4 regions of the Paenibacillus sp. FSL H3-0321 genome follow, and region 2 is predicted to be linked to each of the others. Evidence: riboswitches for the same ligand, from Rfam matches in the RefSeq annotation. Region 2 holds a riboswitch; each other region holds the start of a gene.
What was found. A riboswitch is a leader RNA that binds a small molecule or an ion and turns the genes downstream of it on or off. The one in region 2 is predicted to bind cyclic di-GMP.
Positions count from the first base shown of each region.

Region 1: it holds a riboswitch for cyclic di-GMP, as region 2 does, so the genes downstream of both, MHI45_RS33730 (hypothetical protein) here and MHI45_RS20625 (anti-repressor SinI family protein) in region 2, are expected to answer to the same signal.
Region 3: it holds a riboswitch for cyclic di-GMP, as region 2 does, so the genes downstream of both, MHI45_RS30170 (S-layer homology domain-containing protein) here and MHI45_RS20625 (anti-repressor SinI family protein) in region 2, are expected to answer to the same signal.
Region 4: it holds a riboswitch for cyclic di-GMP, as region 2 does, so the genes downstream of both, MHI45_RS16735 (flagellar assembly protein A) here and MHI45_RS20625 (anti-repressor SinI family protein) in region 2, are expected to answer to the same signal.

Region 1 is NZ_JBBODH010000001.1:7,622,860-7,626,278, forward strand. It holds gene MHI45_RS33715 (DUF4179 domain-containing protein) at 1-55, opposite strand, end outside; gene MHI45_RS33720 (RNA polymerase sigma factor) at 24-605, opposite strand; gene MHI45_RS33725 (nucleotidyltransferase domain-containing protein) at 726-1,493, shown strand; cyclic di-GMP riboswitch class I at 1,620-1,711, shown strand; gene MHI45_RS33730 (hypothetical protein) at 1,763-2,818, shown strand; gene MHI45_RS33735 (hypothetical protein) at 2,958-3,317, shown strand; gene MHI45_RS33740 (ketoacyl-ACP synthase III) at 3,391-3,419, shown strand, end outside.
Region 2 is NZ_JBBODH010000001.1:4,630,619-4,634,037, forward strand. It holds gene MHI45_RS20620 (2-oxoglutarate dehydrogenase E1 component) at 1-1,211, opposite strand, end outside; cyclic di-GMP riboswitch class I at 1,700-1,784, shown strand; gene MHI45_RS20625 (anti-repressor SinI family protein) at 1,812-1,964, shown strand; gene MHI45_RS20630 (helix-turn-helix domain-containing protein) at 2,064-2,396, opposite strand; gene MHI45_RS20635 (hypothetical protein) at 2,818-3,419, shown strand, end outside.
Region 3 is NZ_JBBODH010000001.1:6,851,715-6,855,133, forward strand. It holds gene MHI45_RS30160 (SDR family NAD(P)-dependent oxidoreductase) at 1-543, opposite strand, end outside; gene MHI45_RS30165 (TetR/AcrR family transcriptional regulator) at 845-1,525, shown strand; cyclic di-GMP riboswitch class I at 1,797-1,890, shown strand; gene MHI45_RS30170 (S-layer homology domain-containing protein) at 1,942-3,419, shown strand, end outside.
Region 4 is NZ_JBBODH010000001.1:3,791,942-3,795,360, reverse strand. It holds gene MHI45_RS16735 (flagellar assembly protein A) at 1-1,648, opposite strand, end outside; cyclic di-GMP riboswitch class I at 1,754-1,846, opposite strand; gene MHI45_RS16730 (FUSC family protein) at 2,116-3,222, opposite strand.

The DNA of each region.
Region 1 (3,419 bases), 3.0 Mb from region 2:
GATCGTTATCAGTGCCGGACAAGTCATTGTGATTGGTGTAAGCCCATTTTTTCATTGGAACCCTCCCTGGATTTCGGCCATTGTTTCTTCAGCTTTTGACGGGCGCGGTGGAGACAATTTTTGACCTGATGCATCGGCATTCCCGTTATCGCTGAGATCTCCTCATAGGATAATTCATTGGTATAGCGAAGCAGCAGTACAATCCGGTAACGTTCTGGAAGCTTGGACAATTTCCGGTGCATTTCAAGCTCGTCTTCCTTGCGCATATATTGCTCTTCAGGGGTTGGCCCGCGATCCTTCTCCTGCAGCAAGGTGCTGCTTATTAGGCCTGGGGATTTCCGTCTTTTCAGTGACCTGAAGTGGTTGATCGCAATGGCGTACAGCCAAGCGGCAAAGCTTGATTGGCCATGATGCTCGCGGAGTTTCTGGTATGCTTTGATAAATGTTTCCTGGGCCAAATCCTGTGCATCCTGGTGACTGGCGCCCATACCGAGCAGCAGACCATACAAGCTCGACTTGTATTTGTCTACGAGTACCGCAAAGGCCTCCCGGTTGCCCTGCAGCACTTCGGCAATGATTTGTTCGTCGTTGTCCTGTGCCTTCATCCAGTGCCTCCCATTAATTTATTTGTATATAAGACGCACCAGCGCCACAATATTTCTCACTTTTTATAAAAAAGAAAGATTATGTTCAGATCATACTACACATTGCAGGGGGAAGAGAGAATGAAACAAGACGTAGCAATCCGTCAGGTAGGCTTGGCCGTAAAGGATGATCCGGCAGTCAGGGCGGTATTTCTGAAAGGCGCACATGCCAGAGGAGAGCAGGATGCTTACTCGGATGTTGATTTGTACTGCTTGGTCCACAGCGAGGGATTGACGGATTTTTTAGCGCGCAGAATATCCTATATGGAGAGCTATAAACCGCTGATATTCTGGTCGGAAGCTAACTTCGTAGGACCACAAATTGTTGGCGTGTTTGAAGACGGTCTGCATTTCGATCTTTATACAGTGACTGCGGAGAGTCTGAAACAAACCGAACAAATCCTTGTCCTGCATGATCCCGAGGGTTGTCTTGCCAACTACAAGGCAGAGAGCTTCCCCATGTCGGATGTAGAGATTACGAGGATCCTTTCCGGTTTCACTTTCAGTCTTCTGGAATTTGAAACCGCGTATCTCCGCGGCGATTTGCTCTGGGCACACCGGCTTGGCAGTCATCTGGCGGCAGATCTAATGATAGTTCTGCGGCATGTAGCAGATCCTTCTACAGCGCAGCTCGGCATTAAGAGACTGCATCACAAACTCAGTCCACAGCAACTGGATGAGTTAACAGGAGCGTTAAATGCTCTTGGACCGGACGCACTCCCTTCAGGTGTCCAGAAGCTGGTGGACCTCGCTGTGGTGTTGATTGCAGACTTGACCGAACGGCTGTCAGAGAACTGGAATCAGCGTTTTTTCGATTTTATGGTCAAACGGATCTACGCACTATCGTAACAAAACAGATACAGCGAACAATATTTGAATGTGAGAAAAAAGGAGGATAATGACTACTCTTGTCGAATTATAAATTTAGATAGATAATAAATACCAAAATATGTTTGTGATTCGGAAGCGCCAGCTGATGAACAAAGGCAACTCCGCCGAAAGGCGGAAGACGCAAAGCCACCGGTCTAAACCGCTCACGAAAGCGGCATGACAGCGGGGACGCTCATGTAGTTTGGTTTTTTGTTGTCTAAATACAACAAAAGGAGCTTGAAAAAATCATGTTTTTGAAGATTCGCCACAAATTGAGGCCTGGCTTAGCGTTTATTCTGGCTACAGTCTTGGCCGCTGGGCCCCTGATTGCCACCCCGGTCCACGCAGCTGCGAAGTACACTTTTACGGATGTCAAAACTGCATATAACATGCCGATTGACTACAACTACAAGTTCACAGGTGACACAATCGCTTCACTGGAGAAGGATAGCAAAGGGGCTCATCAGCTGTACTTACATAACTGGAAGAAGAAGACGACGGAGAAGGTCACTTCTACTAACACGTTCAAAACGAACTTGCAGCTTATGGGAGACAGTGTTTATTATTATGAGTCTACAATTGAAGTGACTAAACGAATTAATATCTACCCGAAGAAGCTGGTACAGTACAATTTGAAAACCAAAAAAACAAGCGAGCTTCCGCTGGAAGTGAAAACTCCGGAATTACTGGGTGTGGGTGACAAATATTATGCACACAGCAGTGGCTCAGATTTTTACTTCACTAACAAAACGACGCTGGAAACTCAGACCATCAATGATCTTGGTTTTGATCAGGTCCACCAGTTTGTAGATGACAAGTTCATCTATAGCAAATGGGACACCGGGACGTTGTATCTGTATGATCTGCCAAGTTCAAAAACAATTGAGCTCTACAAGCTGAAAGAAAATGAATCCTTCAACCTCGTAGCTTCGAATGGTAAAGATATTGTCTGGATGATTGACTCCAAAGAAGTGGATGCTGCCGGCAAGACCAAAAATTACTTCATCTATATGACGATGGACCGCAGTAAAGCCGGAGCCCCGGTTAAAGTATTGCTCAAACGTGAATGGGTAATTGGCGACCGGAATGATCTCTTAATCGTGGGTGACAATTATGCGGTGTTCTCGGAAATGATGAATAATAAACTGGTAGCCCGCGGAGTGAACCTCCGAAATGGGGAACTCTTTTTACTTGGGGAACGAAACCGCAGTGCGGACAATTTTGTGTATTTTAATAAAGACACTTTGATCTCACGCGACGCGAATGACTATATTGTGCTTCGTACAATAGTCAGAACGCCATAAATGAATTTTCAGAAACTATCAAAAAAACAGTGCAATTTGACGATAGTAGTAAAGCGGTAAATATTGGGTATGAACCTATTTCCAATGAATCCCGCAATCGCAAATTGAAAAAAAACAACTAGAGGAGTGTCATTAAAAAATGATCGCAGAAACTAAAATGTACCCGGAATTCAACACCATCTTCATCAGCTTGCATGGATTTGCCGAATTGGCTGAAACGGTAAAAGAAGTGGAAATATTCGAGGCGTCCATGCCGACTTTGCCAATCCACGAGATGTCTCTGATTATTGACTGCAATGATATGGCGCCGTTCAAGCCGGAGATACTCCCGGTTCTGGAACGCTGCTATGTGCTGTATAACGGATTTAAACATGCGGTTCTGGTGAATCCGAAGAAAGTAGTAGCCAAATCTCAATTACAGAGAGTAGCTCCAAGTGCCGGATTTAAAGGACATTTTGTGGATACGGTGGAAGAGGCTTGGGCAATCGTTAAATCCTAAATCCTAAATCCTAAATCCTAAATCCTAAATCCTAAATCGTATATCCTAAATCTAAAGCAGAGGGTGGTCAACCATGGCTAGTGTCAAAATAGTAAGCACCGA
Region 2 (3,419 bases):
TCCGTCGTGAATCCGATCCGGTTATTGACGATAATATGCACCGTACCGCCGTTCTGATAACCTTTAAGCTTGCCGATATTAAGGGTTTCGGCCACGATGCCTTCACCCGGGAAGGCAGCATCGCCATGCATCAGCACAGCCATGGCTTTATTCGTATTTAGCTTAGGCAGACCCGGAGTGCTGCGGTCTTCCTGGGCCGCACGCGTGAAGCCCTCAACCACCGGATTGACGAATTCCAAGTGGCTCGGATTGTTGGCCAGAGTGATCCGTGTACGGACGGTTTCTCCTTCACGAACGGCGCGGTCAGCGCCGAGATGATATTTCACATCGCCGGTCCAGCCGTAGTTGATGCCCATGGAGCCTTCGGAAGGGAACAGCTCCTTGTTCGGCGAATGATGGAATTCCGAGAAAATAATATCATAAGGTTTGCCCAGAATATGAGCCAGGACGTTGAGCCGTCCGCGATGCGCCATACCCATCAGGATATGTTCGGCACCGTCATGAGCGGCAGCACGCACGATTTCATCCAGCATCGGCACCAAGGCGTCATTACCTTCCAGGCTGAAGCGTTTCTGGCCGACAAAGGTTTTATGAAGGAAAGTTTCGAACTGCTCTACCTGAATCAGCCTTTTCAGCAATTCTTTGCGCTCTGCGTTGTTTAGAGGCGCGGGAGAGCTGGTAGATTCCGCCTGGCTGTTCAGCCAGCGCAGCTCCTGCTCGTCACGTACATGCCCGAATTCATAGGCAATGGTCTGCGTGTAGGCCTGGCGCATCCGGTGAACGGCATCCCAAGCAGTATGAACGTCATTCGGGGCATTCTCCCAGATCAGCGAGGCGGGCATAGCCATTAAATCCTCGCGGGTCAGATCATAGGTTTCGTACTCCAAATATTTCGCCATCGGATTGTTTCCCCGGTCCAGCGGGTCGATATTGGCGGCCATATGGCCATGTATGCGGATATTGGCGATCAGCTTGGATGCCCTTACGGCCTTTCTAAGCCACTCAGTATCTCCTGAAACCACAGGCAGCGGTGCCTGTTCGGCATCAGGAGCCAATGGAGGGGGGCCGGAAAGGGTGAAGAGATCGCGGTAATTATGCTCTACTAAAGTTGGATCTTTTACAAATTGCTCATATTTCTCTTGGATGTAACCCAGATTGGGTCCGTAATACTTGCTCCACACAGTTTCGTTATAGGGATCTTTGGCTGCCATGAATACATCCTCCTAACGGATGAACTCCACGCGCGCCAAAATTTCGCCGGCGCCCTTGTGGAGCTTCGATGTTTGCGGTTTCATTCCTCATCTTATTGTGCAACTTTCAAGGCGGGTAATCAATTCATACTTTGGTTGAATCCGTTCGCAAAACGGTATGATTCAGTGCCTAATTCATACAGAACTATTATAAGTTTGGTTTCTTAACTATATGAAAATGATGCGACGGTGTGATTGAAATGAACGAAATAAAAATGTTGTTTTCAGTTTTCATATATACATACATACATAGATAAAGAGGCTTGTTCTACAATTTTTTTGGGTTATCGAGTAATTCATACAAGCTGTTGGCAAAATAATCAATTATTTTCCGTTTCTATTTATACAATATTCCCATAAATCGACACACTTTTCGTGTAAGATATTGTATAATGTTATTGCGGATAACGGTTTCATGAATTTCTAGCCAGATCCTTTCATGTAAAGGATCCAGTAAAGGGTAAACCTGCCGAAAGACAGGGGCACAAAGTCTCGGGTCTAATGTAGAAATACTACGACGGCCGGACTGCCTGGGGACGCGTAATCTTAGGAGGAGATTTCTTGGATAAGTCCAACCAGGGGAACAACGGAGAACTGCAGACAGTTGATCTGGATTTAGAATGGGTATATTTGCTGATGTCGGCTAAGCAGGCGGGCATCAAAGCGGATGAAATCCGCCAATTTTTTAATGAGAAGACTTTACAGGCGATGTAGCGGTTGGTTGTTAAAAGTTTTGTACATACAGAAAGGGCATAGCGGATCTCTCCGCTATGCCCTTTCTGTATGACCGGCAGTAGAAGGAACCTGCATGAATCAGGAATCCTTCTGCTCCAGCCGCCATTTTTGATAGTCCAAGAACTCTTTGAATTCCCGCTTGCTTATACCCGAAGCCATAGCTTCCAGTACGAGCCGGGACCATTCTCCATCCAGAGGTGACTCCTGCACATCGGAAGGCTCGCCGTAAAGCAGCGCATGAATGGACACCTGAAGTGCGTCAGCGATTTTTTCAATAAATTGAATAGAGGGGTTAGATTGTATATTTCTTTCCACATTGCTTAAGTATGATTTCGCCACATCAGCCTTATCCGCAAGCTCCGAAAGAGACAAGCCTTTTTCCAGACGGAGATGGTGGATGCGACTTCCCATATTATCTGGCACGATAAAAACGCCCCTCCGTACTTTTTGTTACAGTATAACAAATAACCGGAAGACGGACAAAGCACTATAGAATCAGTTCCGGTATGAATGATCCCCCTTTTATGTCGTTTCCACTCCACATCCCCATTATTTTTATTCCCTCTGCGGTATCATTTAGATTTTTCATGCGAAAACGTTCGTTAAAAAGTACGATAAGCTGAGGAAAATGAAGCTAAAAGCAGAAAATTAACTATAAATCGTTCTTTATTAAGAATATTGCAACAAAATGAGATTTTTGATTTGTAGGAGTAATGGCATATACTTACGTCATAGTTCTTAATAACGAACGAATAACGTTCGTCATAAAGGCTGGGTGTTAATAGATTACTTTGTTTGCAGGAAATTGCAAGCAGCTAAAGGAGAGGCTCCTGTGAGGCTTTCACGTTCTTCCCGGAATAGAAATATCCGTCGGTATACGCTTCCCCAAATTGCAGGGATCGTAGTGATTTCGGCTTATGGCATCAGCCAAATTACAACGCCCACGTATGCATTGCTGACTAACGTCGCAGCAACCGAATCCTCCAATATCACCACAGCATTTGTGTTTCCAAGCACGGTCGATCATATTGCCAACCAAGCCAGCGAAGCGATGAAGCTTGCTGCCTGGCAGCGTGAAGCGGCGAGAGAGGTGCTGGCGGAGATAACGGATAAGAATACGGGCTCGGAGACCGCAGAGGGACGTATTGGAGGTATTCAAGAGGCTGCTGCACAAACGCGTGAGGCTGCGGCCGGCGCGGCTGCTTTTTTAGCTGAGCTTCAAGGCTATCTAACACGCTCGCAATTAGAGCTGGAGCAGCAAGTCAATGAAGTGAACCAGAGACTTTTTCCATATGAGGTCGATTTTAATCAATTAACAGCCGCACAAAATAACGATATCCCGGTATTCGAACAATTGCTCAGCCAAGCCAATCTAACGCTGGGCGAATTTCAGGAGATGGTTAGAAAGCTAAGCTCCATCAGAAGAGTGGACGC
Region 3 (3,419 bases), 2.2 Mb from region 2:
GAAGAACTGGACTCCACGGTCACGATTCTCCCACCATAATGCGTCTGTAAAGGACAAGACAAAAGCTTTGGTTGCCCCATACACAGCCATATAGGGGAGCGGCTGAAATCCTGCAGTGGACGATACATTGATCACAGTACCAGAGCTTCTGCGCAGCATATCCGGCAAGAATAAATGAGTCATATTTACGACGGCAGCAACATTCAACATAATCTCCTCATGCTGCCGCTGGCCTGAGATTTGCTCGAACATCCCATGAGTGGCAAATCCGGCATTATTGACCAGCAGCTCAATCTCAAGCTTCAACAGCTGGCATTGCTGGAACAATTCCCTTGGTGCACTTGCTTCCGTAAGATCCATAGCTATGACTTCGACTTTGATGTTATAGCTTCTTTCGAGTTCCGCTGCCAAGTCATCGAGTTTGTTCTTAGATCTGGCTACGAGAACCAGATGGCTTCCTTGTTTAGCCAGCTGTATTGCAAATTGTTCGCCAATGCCGGAAGAGGCACCCGTGACTAGCGACCATTTTCCTTGAATATTCATATAATTACTCCTCCTATTAAAACGATGTATTCGTTAGGAAACGATGTTACCGATTGAGCAAAAAAAATTACTTTAAAAGCAGTGCCCAAAGCAATATTAGCTTGTTAGTTGGTAACGGTGTTTCCTGTTGAAATCATAGTAACCTGCTGGCTGGAGAAAGTCAAACCTTCTTTTTAAAAATTTGCAAGAAGATATGTGTATGTAGGATTGACTTTGTGGAATCGACTGTATAGAATGCGTGGTATATGATTGGAAACTGCGTTTCCCGAGAATAACAACATAACTAAAGAAGGCGATTAAGTTGAATGAACCTAACAATTTTGCTGACGCAAGCAATAGAAAGCTGACAACCTATCAGGAAGCCCGCTTACAGAACACAGCTAGTCTTCGTCAACTCGTAGTTGATGCAGCAGCCTTTATTCTTCAGGAAGAAGGGCCGGAAGCTGTCACCGTGCGAAAAGTAGCTCAGAAGATGGGTTGCTCGACCAAGATCATCTACAGTCTGTTTGCTAATAAAGAAGGTTTAGCCCAGCAATTATATCTGGAGGGCTGCAAAATACTCTCGAGCGAATTTGAGAGTGCTTCACAGTCAGAGGATCTGCAGCAGTATTTAATTAATCTGGCAGAAGTGTATTGGGAATTTGGCCAGCGCTATACCAGCTACTATAAATTGATGTTTGGGGGAGCATTTGCAGATTTCAAACCGGATGAGCAGAGCATGAAAGGCACTGTTACTGCTATGCGGCGCTTGTTGTCCGTGATTGTCAGCGCTCAAGAGCAAGGCCTAATTGCTGGTGATTCAAATGCGGAATTTATTGTAGGTACGATTTGGTCCTCTCTTCACGGAGTGATTCACCTGCACATAGGAGGACATTTGGGAAGTGTCGCAGCGTCGCACGCAGTGTATAAAGGAACGGTAGCTCTGCTTGCAAGCTCACTGTTTGCACCTGCAGCCGCAGCCAAGCATTTAAAGCAGGAGTAGTTAGTGAAATCCTTTATATAAGGCCTGGGTTCGAATCCTGAGAGTCTATAACACAATTAAACGGCAGAGATGCCGTTTTTTTGTTTCTAAATTTGTTTTAAATCTTTACACATGCCGAAGAACGAGACCTATTTCCGAAAAAAGGAAAAGGTATATAAGTAAGGGAGAACTAGAACTTATTAATTTTATAGGGATAAATTCCGATAAAGAAAGAGTCCTGTACAACTAAAGTCACACCTGCATACCCATAACGGGACAGAAAAAACCGAGTTTGAAACAAAGGCAAATCCGTACGAAAGTCGGAGACGCAAAGCCACGGGTCTACTTCATCCAAAGGAGGATGTTAAGACAGCCGGGCCGCTCAAGGCACTTGGTTTTTTGGCGTGCCTACAAATAGCGCTGGGGGAGAGAAGTAAATGAGGTTTAGAAAGAAAGGGAAGTTTTCGCGGACGGTTGTGTCCGCAGTGGCGGTGAGTATGCTTGTGGGCCTGTTTAGCGGAGGCCTTAGCATGAAGCAGGTTTTGGCTGCCGGGACCGATCCGGGTAGAACGGACTATAACGTATCCGGCAACCGGATCGTATGGCTGGAAGCAGAGGCTGACGGGGTGAAGCAGGTTCACGCGATGAATCAGGCCAGTGGTGCCAGCACTGTTCTTACATCGGGTTCATCTGCCAAGGATGCGCCTTATGTGAGCGGCAACGTTGCAGTGTGGGCCGACAAAGGAACAGAGCAGGAGTCTTCACTGAACTGGGATATTTACACTGCCGATCTTGAGACGGGTACACGAAGAAAGCTTAACAAACAGTCTGGCACATATGGCAATCCGACTACGGATGGAGTCGGTGTGGTTTGGTACGAGCGCAAAAATTACGGCAGCATGATCTATCATGATCTGGCTACGGGTGTTGAAGCCGACCTCGGCGAAGGACGTTTCCCGGTGCTGGCCGGTGGCAATGTGGTGTATAAGAATGCCCGTGACGGGGGGCTCAGTCTGCTCCATTTGAAAAGCGGAGCTACGCGTGCACTGGTTAGTCTGGGCGGAGCAAGCTATGTGGACTGGTTTGTTTTTAACGGCAGCGATGTACTGTTTAAGCAAAAAAATGGGGCTTCCGAGAGCAAATATGTGATTCTGAATATCAAGGATCTGACTGCTCTGCCTGTGGATCTCACCGAGATGAAGCCTGGAGGAACCCAGTATGCCTTCATGTCGATAGGTGAAGGGCAGGCAGTTTTTCAAGAGGAGAGGGACGGTGCTGCCACATTGCAGCAAGTGAACCTTTCTACATATGCAGTGAAATCACTGCCAGCAATAGAGCCCGGAACGAAGCTGATCGGCATTACCGGGGATAAACTGCTTTACAGCAAGAAGGATGATTACATAGAGTCGATTGACCTGAAAGAAGGATCAACCCCTCCGAGTCCGGGAGCCACTCCAAGTCCAGGGGTAACCCCAACCCCAGGAACGACTCCAGCTCCAGGGACAACCTCAAATCCAGGTGCAGTTCCAAATCCAGGCGCAGATCCGAACCCGGGTTCAGCCCCGGAAGTGAAGACCCCTGTAGTAACCGGAGCCAAGGACAGTCAGGTTATCGGAAGTGCTGGAGGTACTTTGTCTGTACTGAATGGCTGGGCACGGCTGGAGATTTCAGCAGGAACCTTCCCTGACAATACCACTGTAAGCTTGGCCCAAGCTGAGCTGGAGAAAGAAGTACTGCTCGACGCAACCGGCAAAAAACTGCTGAAGGCAGGTTCAGCGTGGCAGGTACAAGCGAGTGCTCCGTTCCTGAAGCCGGCCAAGCTGACGGTAGGGTACCCGAAGGAAGCGCCTTGGACGACAGGCCGTGAGAAGCTTGGAATCTATAGCAACGATCCGGCAAAAGGCATATGGAACTA
Region 4 (3,419 bases), 840 kb from region 2:
ACTCCGCTTCGTTCATTACGAAACGGACATCGCCGGAAGAGAACAGCTGGCTGTGCAGAATCCCCTCCTTATGAACATGGAGATCTCCGCCGGATTTAATAATGCTATGCTGTGACGAGGCAATGTCGATCCGTGTATTCTCCTCCTGCATCCCGGATATGGCGTCATGCAAATCCTGCAACAGCCTCAGAAAGGTGCTTAGAACAGCATCCGTGAAGAAATCGGTGAACTGCCCCGGGTGCAGGAATACCTCCAGCATATGTCTTAATTGCCCGGTGTCGATAGGATAATCGGGATTCATCCCGGCAATAACATTCTGAAGATCAGTGATCAGGCCGGGGAGATGGTCATATTTGCTTTCCAGCAGCAGCATAACCACCAGACCGTATTTTACGGTTTGCTGGCGTGATTGGACGGTATTCGCCAACTGCTGCGACGCTTTTCTCAGACTGGTCATTTCCTTCATCAAGAGAGCGGAGTACATGCAGAGGCGGTTATGTCTCGCTCCATAATGACCGGAGTACAATTGGCTGCTGACAACCTTGCCCTGGACAAAAATGCTTCCTGTAGCAGTGATTGTCGCATGTGTAACGTCGCCGTATATGTATACATTTCCCAACGCCTCAAGGATGGTCTGGTTTCCGATATCATTGGTGGCGACCACATCACCCGGGAACATCATTTTGGCGGCGTCGGGGTTCGTGTCCCCGGGAACAAGATATGTCTGGGGGAAATCAAAAACCTTGCGGTTCAGACCGCATCCCGTTAAGCGGGGCCTTCCCTGGCGGAGGGAGACGATCCCGCCGTCCGCCAGCAGGGTTGTACATTCTTTAGTGACCAGCTGAATGTCTTGCGGTGGCGGGGAGGGAATAATTCCGCCATACACGTCGATGCCGGGCACTCCCTCTTCCGCAGGCAGCTTACGGGCAATGACCTCTCCCTTCTGGACAAAGGGAACCCTTGGATGGTTCAGGAAATCTGCAGGATCGGCAGTCCGAATGAATTCATATTCCCTGTCCTCAGCAAATAACAGCTCCAGCCGGGCATTCTTGCCGGGAATAGGGGCTTTACCCTCTGCGATGCAGACCGGGAGATAGGTAGGGTTGTTCAGCTCTGCATAAAGAGCCGGAATGTTGAGATCGCGCATAATGGAGCTTTTCTTGAAGCCGGCGATAATCTGGTCCACCGTAAGGGTGGACAGCAGCAGGCCGCAATTCGGTTCCGCCCGGACTGTGACATCTGCTGCAGCCGGGGAGCTAGCGAGCTTCCAGGCGTACTTTTCTGCACGGTAGAGCGTGAAGTAGACCTTCAGTTTATCTTCGGATACGGTGATCTGATACTGCGGCTTCTCGCAAATTTCCCAGGTGATACGGTCTGTGGGGGTTACTTCCGTAGGATCTGTCACCGTCTTCCGGTTAATATTCAACACCACAGGGTGAACGGAAGAAATGACAGCGGGTTTGCCGCCTGGCAGAGGAGGAGTAATGAATATTTGGTTGTTCTGTACGATAATACGTCCGTTCTTTTCCTCATCTCCCCCACGGAGCGGCTTAGCCTGCACAGCGGGCAGAGCCGGAAGATCGGGGTTCCCGATTGGCGTTGTGGTATGAAATACATGCCTGAATTTCTCGATGATATGCTGTGGCATTACTCTAACCTCGCTTCTTCGTATAATCAATGGTATCTGTACAGAAAAGAGCATCATGGACTATGATAGATTGTTTTAATCTACCAGTACCCAAGTCACATCTCAATTGGCAGCCTGGCGACCATGAATGGATAGTCTCACATTCTTAGGCCCATCGCTTTGCGTCCTGCCCTTTCGGGAAGTTTGCCTTTAAAAAAATAGATCAATGATATACATTCAGCATGAGGTCATTTAATCGACTCAAATCGACAGGGAATGTTCAATACTGGAGTGGTTGCCAAAATAAATCTACAAACAAGCTTAATTCTAGTACTTTAGTATTAATTTTTCAACTTATTAATAATAAATCTCTCTGGTATCCCTTTAAAAGGGACGGCTTTGAGTTCAAGCGATATTACAAGCAAAAACGACCCTGCCTTTTTCTCAAAGGACAGGGTCGTTTCTGCGAAAAAAGGACGCTCCCAAGCTTAAAGCTTGTGGGAGAGCCCTCTTTTGACAAGGTGCACGGCGCGTGCGCTTCCGGCCCGGACGGAGACTGGTGCCGGTATAATAATCGTGGCTGCATAATCGGCCCGTTCAATTTCCTCCAGCACCCGGTTAAGATGGGAGAAGACGGCTCCGAGATCACGGACTGCTGTCAATGAGCATTGACCCTGCAGCTCGGAGAACCAGGCGAACTGCAGATCCCGGGCGCGGCGCAGCGCTTCGGGGAGCGAACGGGTGCATTCGGCATCGGACAAAGTCTTGGTTCCATACAGGGCGATGCAGTCTGCGGTTGCCGTTACGACCTCTGTCATCCAGTCAGCTGCGGCATAATGTGCAGGCAGGAGGGAAATCTCCTCGGCGATCTCCTTGACGTAGCGGTGAACCTTTTGCAGATGAGAGGTTGCCTGTGTCAATGACCGCAACCCGCTGCGGCATTGATAATGGGATAACGTATAGTGCAGCTCTTTCTGCTGCTTGTCGCTCTTCGCCAGCAGTTGTCCGGAACGCACCAGCCTCTCCGGAGCCTGCTTAGAACTGCTGCTCTCTGCGGCGAGTCCGGTCAAGGCATCGGCCAGCAGCAGGGTTCCTTCCAGTGCCAGGCGTTTAACCTTGACGAACCCCCCCGGGGGAACGATAATCATATTTATTATTAAGGCAATCAGCACGCCGATTAAGGTCTCCGCGACTCTCCACACGATATAAGGGTCCTGATAAAAGGTCAATGCCAGCACGGAGGTCACACCGACCTGGGAAACGGCTTGAATGTTAATCCGGCAGGCGGTGGCCACACCGATGCCGATCAGCAGCATCAGCAGAATAGACAGTGCCCCCACGTCGAAGAAATGGCCCACGAGCAGGCTGACAATTCCACCGAGCACAACGCCCATCAGACGGTAAATCCCTTTTTCCAGCGAAGCCTTGACGCTTCCTTGGGTGATAAGAATTGCGGCAAGCGGTGCAAAGTATAAATAACTGTCGCCGTGCAGGCTGTGAACCGCAAGCCAGGAGAGTGAAGCAGCAATCGTAACGCGTATCATATATAGAGATAATCCGAATTTTTCAAGGCGGTCCTGTAACCCCTCGTTCATGTTAGTCATCTTCTTTCACATCAATAAGAGAACATTTTTAGGTTTTCAGCAATTTTCATTATAGCACTCAAAAACAACAATAACGGGGTACAGTTTTTACGAACTTGTTAAGTTTCTGCGCTGCATTTAACATTGTAAGCTATCGCATATATTGCATTAATCCTATATGCTATATATATTGAAGTGTGTCGAAGGAA